DNA from 4 places in the Euryhalocaulis sp. genome. Region 4 is predicted to be linked to each of the others. Evidence: predicted binding sites of a transcription regulator. Region 4 holds the regulator's gene; each other region holds the start of a gene.
What was found. The regulator LexA, encoded in region 4, represses DNA repair genes until DNA is damaged. The targets are predictions, from matches to a motif close to ATGTTCCNCTTGTGTTCC.
Positions count from the first base shown of each region.

Region 1: the regulator LexA is predicted to act here: its motif matches at 1,012-1,029, upstream of H2040_RS07225 (Y-family DNA polymerase).
Region 2: the regulator LexA is predicted to act here: its motif matches at 1,066-1,083, upstream of recA (recombinase RecA).
Region 3: the regulator LexA is predicted to act here: its motif matches at 1,064-1,081, upstream of H2040_RS01775 (VOC family protein).

Region 1 covers NZ_JACESD010000020.1:30,219-32,403, reverse strand. Annotated here, with positions in the region: gene H2040_RS07225 (Y-family DNA polymerase) at 1-992, opposite strand, end outside; gene H2040_RS07220 (calcium/sodium antiporter) at 1,229-2,185, shown strand, end outside.
Region 2 covers NZ_JACESD010000074.1:7,539-9,723, forward strand. Annotated here, with positions in the region: gene recA (recombinase RecA) at 1-987, opposite strand, end outside; gene H2040_RS13900 (cupin domain-containing protein) at 1,174-1,623, shown strand; partial or broken gene H2040_RS13905 (ATP-binding protein) at 1,620-2,185, opposite strand, start outside.
Region 3 covers NZ_JACESD010000004.1:32,112-34,296, forward strand. Annotated here, with positions in the region: gene H2040_RS01765 (hypothetical protein) at 45-440, shown strand; gene H2040_RS01770 (cold-shock protein) at 709-927, shown strand; gene H2040_RS01775 (VOC family protein) at 1,107-1,496, shown strand.
Region 4 covers NZ_JACESD010000002.1:98,912-101,096, reverse strand. Annotated here, with positions in the region: gene trpC (indole-3-glycerol phosphate synthase TrpC) at 1-775, shown strand, start outside; gene lexA (transcriptional repressor LexA) at 853-1,539, shown strand; gene H2040_RS01060 (ComEC/Rec2 family competence protein) at 1,536-2,185, opposite strand, start outside.

The sequences.
Region 1 (2,185 bases), on a different contig from region 4:
GGCCCCAGCGCCTCGGCGAACAGCCCGTCCAGCGCCCGCAACACGCTGTGATCGTCGGAGGCGGCGTCGAAATGCGCGTCCGCGCCCCAGCGTCCGGCTTCCTCGTCCTCCCATGTCAGGGACAGGCTCAGGGAGCGTGCGTAATAGCCCGCCCGGCGCATCCGCCGCGCCGCCTTGGCCGCCAGCAGCCGCGCGCAGGCCCGCGCCCGGCCCGGCCCGCGCCAGTCGGGCGTCAGGATGCGGCCATGGCCGAACATCATGCGCTGGGTGTCGGGAATTTCCACGTCGAACCCGCGCAGCTGCGCCCAGAAGCGTTCGCCGTTCACCGATCCCCACAGCGCCCGCGCATGCTTGGGCGAGAGGTTCCAGAGCGCCTCCACGCTGTCCACGCCGGCCGCCAGAAGCCGGCGCTGCATGCTTTTCGCGATGCCCGGAAGATCGGTCAGCTGCAGCGAGAATAACGGCCCCGGCAGATCCTGCGCCCGCAATATGACCAGACCGTCCGGCTTGTTCATCTCCGCGGCCACTTTCGCCAGGAACTGATTGGTGGAAAACCCGATGGAGCAAGTGACCGCCGGGCCGATATCGGCGGCCAGCCGCGCCTTCAGCGTGGCGGCCAGCCGTTCCGGCTCCCGCCGCTCCCAGCCCAGCAACGCGCACTCCACCTCGTCCACCGACCACACTTTCCGGATCGGCAGGATGGCGCCCACGCTGGCCAGAATGGCGTTGTGGACCATCACATAGCGGTCATGCCGCGCCGTGCGCAGCGCGATCCCGGGGCAGAGCTGGCGCGCCTCCCGCACGGAAACGCCGCGCGTGGCGCCCGCCGCCTTCGCTTCCTTGCTGGCCGCGATCAGGCTGGTGCCGTCCGTGTCCAGCGGGATCACGCCCACGGGGCGCCCGCGCAGGGCCGGATCGTCCTGCTGTTCGACGCTCGCAAAGAAGCTGTCGAAATCCATGTAGAGCCGTTCGAGCTGATCGGGCAGGCGCATGACAAATCCTCCGTCATGCAGAACAAAACAGGAACGAAAATGAGTCAAGCGATATGCGCCTTCCCGCTTGGACGCGGGGCGGCGGACGGGCTATATCTCGGGGGAAATCCAATCCATCCTTTGTTCGGGGGCTCTCATGGCCGCGATTTACGCCATCCTTCTCTTTGTTGCCGTTTTCGCAGTTCTCAACGTGATCCAGTCCGGCCGCATCGACTGATCGAACGGCGTCCGCCGGCATGTCTCTTCCCATCCTTTTCGCGCTGTTGCTGGGCGGTTTCGTCCTGCTTCTGGTCACGGCGGACTACCTGATCCGCGGCGCCGCGGCGCTGGCCCGGAAATGGGGCGTGCCCAAACTGCTGGTCGGCCTGACCATTGTCGCCTTCGGCACCTCGGCGCCGGAGCTGGCGGTCAGCGTGGACGCGGTGCTGGAGGGACAGCCGGACGTCGCACTCGCCAATATCATTGGCTCCAACATCGCCAATGTCCTGCTGATCCTGGGCGTGCCGGCGCTGATCTTCGGGGCTATCGGCGTCACCACGCCGGGCCTGCGGCGCAACGCCATCGTGGCTTTCGCCGCCACCGTTCTGCTGATCGGGCTCAGCTGGGACGGGCTGGTCATTCTCCGGGATGGGCTGATCCTGCTCGCCGTCCTGATCCTGTATCTGCTGTGGCTCTATCGCGACGCCCGCAAGCCGGAAATCGCCGACCCGCAGATCGCGGAACTGACCGATTTCGAGGAAATGGAGGCGATGCCCCATTCCTGGCTGCGTATCGCCGGGATGATCCTGATCGGCGTTATCGGCCTGCCGCTGGGCGGGGTGATGATCGTGAAGGGCGGCATGGGCGTGGCTTATGCGGCCGGCGTTCCGCCCGCCGTTGTCGGCCTGACCCTATTTGCGCTCGGCACCTCCCTGCCGGAGCTGGCGGCCAGCGTCATCAGCGCCGCGCGCGGCCATGCGGAGGTCGCCATCGGCAATGTCCTCGGCTCCAATTTGTTCAATATTCTGGCGGTCGGCGGGATCGCCTCGATGGTTGGCGATATCCCGGTGACCCAGCAATTCTTCACCGTAGAGTTCTGGCTGATGCTGGGGACCACCGGGCTTCTGGCGCTGCTGATCTTCATGCGCACGAAGCTCAACCGCTTTATCGGTTTTGCCATGCTGGCGGGCTATGCGGGCTATATCTACTGGCTG
Region 2 (2,185 bases), on a different contig from region 4:
CGCGGCGATGTCCGGATTATCCAGAAGGAACTGACGGGCGTTTTCCCGGCCCTGTCCGATGCGCTCGGACCCATAGGAATACCAGGAGCCGGATTTCTCCACGACCTCGGCCTTGACGCCCAGATCGATCAGCTCGCCCATCTTGGAGATGCCCTCGCCATACAGGATGTCGAATTCGACCTCCCGGAAGGGCGGGGCCACCTTGTTCTTGACCACCTTCACCTTGGTCTGGTTGCCGATCACCTCGTCGCGGTTCTTGATCGCGCCGATGCGGCGGATATCCAGACGCACGCTGCAATAGAATTTCAGCGCGTTGCCGCCGGTCGTGGTTTCGGGCGAGCCGAACATCACGCCGATCTTGTGGCGGATCTGGTTGATGAAGATGACGGTCGTTCTGGATTTGGAGATGGAGGCCGTCAGCTTGCGCAGCGCCTGACTCATCAGCCGGGCCTGCAGGCCCGGCAGGGAGTCGCCCATCTCGCCTTCCAGCTCGGCGCGCGGCACCAGCGCGGCCACAGAATCCACCACCAGAACATCCAGCGCGCCGGAACGCACCAGCGTATCGGTGATTTCCAGCGCCTGTTCGCCGGCGTCCGGCTGGGAAACCAGAAGCTCGTTCACGTCCACGCCCAGCTTGGCGGCATAGACCGGGTCCAGCGCATGCTCGGCGTCGATAAAGGCGGCGACGCCGCCGTTTCTTTGCGCTTCGGCCACGCAATGCAGAGCCAACGTGGTCTTGCCGGAGGATTCCGGACCGTAAATTTCCACCACGCGGCCACGCGGCAACCCACCAACGCCCAGCGCGATATCCAGCCCTATAGAGCCGGTCGAAATCGCCTCAACGTCCAGTGCGTCCTTCTGGCCGAGCTTCATCAGGGAGCCCTTGCCAAACTGTCGGTCGATCTGACTGAGAGCGGATTCGAGCGCCCGCTCCTTGTCGCTGTTCTGTTTCTTTTCGCTCACGACTTTTAATGCTGGTTGCGCCATTGGTTCCGCCCCTTAGATCACAGCCCCCGAGTCGGGGCAATCAATCTCCATGGCCGTAGTCGTACCTGTTTTGTTCTAAGAACGCAAGGGGAACATTTTACCATAACGCAAAGCCCTGATTTTCGTGGCGTTGCGGGGCGGGCGCGCTAAAATCGGCTAATCCGTCGCTCTTGAAAGGAACGCCCGATGCGAATCATGCTTGCCGCCGCGCTTGGTTTCACGCCCGCCGCCGCTTTCGCCCATGACCCGGATGGCGCGAACGCCAACACCGCCCTCACCCCGCCGGGCCTGACCAATGTCATGCGCGAGCCCCTCGTGATCGATGACGGTCTGGAAGTGATCATAACCGACATCCAGATGGGTCCCGGCGCCACCCTGCCGCGCCATTACCACCCGGGCGAGGAATTCATCTACGTGCTTGAGGGATCGGCGACGCACCGGCAGGACGGGCAGGAGGACATCCTTCTGGAAGCCGGCGATTCCTATCACATCCCGCCCGAAGCCATTCACGCGCCGGTCACGATGGATGAAGGCATGCGCGCGGTGGTGTTCCGTGTCCACGTGAAGGGCGAGCCGGAGCGGATCCTGGTCGACGAGAACGGCGATCCGGTCGAGGAAAACCCCGGCGAGGACTAGCCCCCCGCCATCACCGTTTTCACCATCTCCGCCAGTTGCGGCAGGGTGAAGGGTTTGGGCAAGAAGCGCACGTCCTGCTCGCGCGAGAGCACGTCGGAGAATTCTTCCTCCGCATATCCCGAAATGAAGATGACGCGGGCATCGCCCAGATGCTCGCGCGCGGCTTCCAGCAGGCCCGGCCCGTCCAGACCCGGCATCACGACATCGGAGACCATCAGGTCGATCTGGCCGGAATACTGTTCGGCCAGTTCCAGCGCCTCTTCGCCGTCCTCGGCCTCGATCACCTCATAGCCGCGCTTGGTCAGGGTCTTGGCGGCGATCTGGCGCACCGCGCTTTCGTCCTCGACCAGCAGGATGCGGCCGCGGCCGGCCAGATCCGCCGGCGCCTTGGGCGCGCGGGTGCGGGCGACCTGTTCCTCCATCGCCTGCACTTCTTCCACCTCGGCCTCCGCGGCCGGCAGGAAGATGCGGAAGGTTGTCCCCTCGCCCTCGCGGGAGTCGACGAACAGATAGCCGCCGGACTGCTTCACGATGCCATAGACGGTGGCCAGGCCCAGACCCG
Region 3 (2,185 bases), on a different contig from region 4:
GCGCGGCTATAATCGCGCCGCTTGGCCGGGGAGGGCTGCAAACAATGTTCAAGGTCGACAAGCTTTTTATCCTGTTCGGTATTCTGGCCGCGCTGGGCGGCATGGGGCTGGGCGAGCATATGGGCGCGTCCGGGGATCTGACGCAGCGGGTGACGCATGTTCACGCACTGGCGCTGGGCTGGATCGGGGCGTTCCTGTTCGGCCTCTGCTATCGCGCCTGGCCGATGCTGGCCGGGTGGATGGCGTGGGCGCACCTGGCGCTGCACGGGGTCGGGGTGACGGTGATGCTGTCCATGCTGTTCCTGATGTTCGGCGGCGGATTGCCGCCGCAGACGGCGGGTCCGGTTCTGGGCGTCTCGGCGCTGGCGATCATGCTGGGCGTTGTGCTGTTCGCCATCAATTTCCTGATGCGCGCCGGGCGGGAAACCGCCGCCGCCTGAGCCATAAGTAATTCCGCTTGGCCGGCCGGCGCGAAAAATGTATATAGACCCCGAGCGTAAAGGGCGTGACGGCCCGGCGGAGCCATTAAGTGCCCGCCTGTTCCCGGCGAACGGGACCGGCGGTTGAGACAAAAACCTCTTTCCCCACACCGACACATAACTTGCGCGTACCCTGCGGCGGGGCTTTCGCCGTAATTGAAAGCAGGTCCGAACCATGGGCATGAGGCCCGATGCGGATTTGCATGCTTATCAGGAAAGAGACCTTACAATGGCTTCACACACCGGCACGGTGAAATTCTTCAACACCTCCAAGGGCTTCGGCTTCATCACGCCGGACGGCGGCGAGAAGGACGTGTTCGTTCACATCTCCTCTGTCCAGAATTCCGGCCTGCCCGGCCTGGCGGACGGCCAGCGCGTGTCCTTCGACACCGAGCCTGACCGCCGCGGCAAAGGTGACCGCGCCATCAACCTGGAAATGGCCGAGTAACGCCAGCTGGCGTTTCTCGCGCATTCCAGCGCGATAAAAATTCGAGACGGGGCTGGCGGAAACGCCGGCCCCGTTTCTTTTTGCGCCGCCATTGCCGCCCGTCTTCAAAATTTAACTTGCGAACCGCGCCCGTTCTGGAACAAATGCGGAACACAAAACCAAAGCGAGGAGACGCCCCCATGATCGGATATGTCACGCTCGGGACCAATGATCTCGAGAAGAACGCCAAATTCTATGACCACCTCCTGAAAGAGCTCGGCGATTACGGCCGCATGATGGAGGACGAGCAATTCGTCGCCTGGGGCGCGATGAACCAGCCGGGCCTCGGCCTGACCACGCCGTTCGACGGCAAGGCGGCCAGCGTCGGCAACGGCGTCATGGTGGCGCTGGAGGCGCCGGACACCGACACGGTCGACCGCGTCCACGCCAAGGCGCTGGCGCTGGGCGGACAGGACGAGGGCGCGCCCGGCCCGCGCGCCATGCCCGGCTTCTATGCCGGCTATTTCCGCGACCTCGACGGCAACAAGCTCAATGTCTTCTGCATGACCGGCGACGGCCAGGCGGCTTAGGCGGCGCGCTTCACCCTCGCCCCCGCGAGGGGGAGAGGGTTTTGAGCGCCCAAGGCGCGTGAGCGGCCTGGCTTTGCGCGAAAGGGTGAGGGGGCTTGTTGAACCCGTGTGCTCTATCCTGCCCGCCATCCCCTCACCCATTCAGCCGGCCAAAACCTTTGGGCTTTGGGGCTTCATTGCCCTCTCCCCTTCTAAAGGGGCGAGGGGACTGTTTCTTTCGTCAGCTCAATCTTTGAACGCCTCTGTCTCCGTCGCCTTGTGGCGCGGAGCTTGGACCCTCCGGTCAAGCCGGAGGGCGTGGGCGGGGAGGGTGCGGCGCGTCGGTGAGGGGACGCCGGGAACCGTATGTGTTTTCGTTTCGCGCCACCTCTGACGCGCCGCGGCGGCGTTTGCGGAGGGCGGGAGTCGCCTCGACCGGCCTCTCCATCCGCATACCCGTCAGAGTCTTAATAGCCAGGGCATTTCAGCCTCAGACTGGCGCCTGACGGAGCGCAAAGGTCCTTCCCGTTCCGGCTGGAATGCGGGCGGTCGCCTTAAAGCCGCCGTCTCCATCGGGCCGGAAGCCGGGCCCGGCCCCCTCCCCATGACGGAAACGGGCAGGAGTATAGCGGCGGCCAAGGCGCCTTGGATGAAAGGGGGCGTTTGCGCGGTGGCGGCGTTCCTTCTCCCCTCGTGGGAGAAGGTGGCCG
Region 4 (2,185 bases):
GGAGCGGATCAAGGCCTATAAGCTGGAAGAAATCGCGGCGCGCAAAGCGGCGATTTCGGCAAGCGAACTCGAATCGCGCGCCAAAACCGCCTCTCAGCCGCGGGGCTTTGAACGCGCGCTACGCGAGAAAGCACAAAGCGGAACGCCCGCCCTGATCTGTGAAATCAAGAAAGCCAGCCCGTCCGCAGGGTTGATTCGCGCCGATTTCGACCCGCCGGCATTGGCGCGCGCCTATGAATCAGGCGGCGCGGCCTGCCTTTCCGTTCTGACCGATGGGCCGAGCTTTCAGGGCGATGACGCCTATCTTATGGCCGTCAGAGCGGAATCGCCGCTTCCTGCGTTACGCAAGGACTTCCTGTTCGACCCGTGGCAGGTCGCGGAATCCCGCGCGCTGGGGGCTGATTGCATCCTGGTCATTCTCGCCGCGGTGGATGATGCCCTCGCCGCCGACCTCATCGCCGAAGCCAGGCGATGGAAAATGGACGCGCTGGTCGAGATTCATGATCAGGCCGAATTTGACCGCGCCCTGACGCTTTCCAGCCCCCTGCTCGGCATCAATAATCGCGACCTGAAAACCTTCACGACCGATCTGGCAACGACCGAATCACTGGCCTCGCAGGCCCCCCCCGATTCCTTCCTCGTGGGCGAAAGCGGCATTCGACATAGCGGTGATATACAGCGTCTCTGGACCGCCGGCGCGCGCGGGTTCCTGATCGGGGAACACCTGATGCGGCAAGAGAATGTGGAAAGCGCGACACGCGCCCTCCTCGCCTAGTCGGCTCAAGCACTTGACCCCCAAAAAGAACACAAGTAGAACATAGTCGACGTTTCTGATTTGTTCTTGGGGTTCGCATGCTGACCAAAAAACAGAAAGAGCTGCTACTCTTCATCAAAGAGCGCCTCGATCGGGATGGCGTGCCGCCCTCTTATGACGAGATGCGGGAGGCGCTGGATCTTGCTTCCAAATCGGGCATCCACCGGCTGATCACGGCGCTGGAAGAGCGCGGCTTCATCCGCCGTCTGCCGCACCGGGCCCGCGCGCTGGAAATCCTGCGCATGCCGGACGGATCTGTGGAGGCCGGGGCGGCCCGCGAAAAAGGCTTCAAACCCAACGTGATTGAAGGCGGCGGCGCCTATATCGACCGCGGGACTTCATCGATTGACGTACCGATTCTCGGCAAGATCGCCGCCGGCACGCCGATTGAGGCGATCCAGCACGAGACGGACCGTATCGCTGTTTCCCCGGACATGATGGGCGATGGCGAGCATTACGTGCTGGAAATCGAGGGCGATTCCATGGTCGAGGCCGGAATCCTGAACGGCGATTTTGCCGTGATCCGGCGCTGTGACACCGCTCAGACGGGTGAAATCGTGGTTGCGCTGGTCGACGATCAGGAAGCCACGCTCAAACGTCTGCGGAAAAAGGGCGACTCCATCGCTCTGGAAGCGGCCAACCCCGCCTATGAAACGCGGATTTTTGGGCCTGACCGGGTGCGGGTTCAGGGGCGGCTGGTCAGTCTTTTGCGCCGCTACAACTAGGGTTTCGGCGGCTTCCAGCGTGATTCCCGCGCTGTTTTGATCTGAAAACCGTCACCCTTGCGGTAATATGCAACGCCGCCGGCGCGGGTCAGCCGGACCGCGTCGTAAAGTTCGCCCCGGCAAAGCCATGCACTGCGCGCGGCGGCGGGCTCTTCAAAAATCACCAGATCGGCTTGCCGGCATTCCTCTTTCAGCGATCGTCTGCGCTCGATGAGGCTGATTTTCATACCGGAGATTTGCCCGACACAGGCGTCCGCATCGCAATTCATGCGGGTTTTGAGGTCGTGGACCGGTTTTTCCGGATCCTGTCCCAAGCGCCGCGAAAACTGGTCCACGCCATAGCGGGATCTACGCAGGCTTGAGGCATAGAGCTCATCTCCTTCCCGCACGGCGACAACGCCCTGATCTGAAATCCAGAGAAAAGGCTTGGGCGCGGTGCTCCACGCCAGACCTGCGGCGGCCATGACCAACAGGCCAAGGACGCGCGCCAGCCGGCGTCCGCCCACAAGCAGAATGAAACCCGCGGAGTACAAGCCCAACGCCCAACCGGGCCCCGCCGCTGTAAAGGCCAGCGCGTGCGGCGCTTCCGCCGTTTTCCCGCCCACGGCCAGGACCACGTCCATTCCCGAAGCGGCCAGCCGGTAGA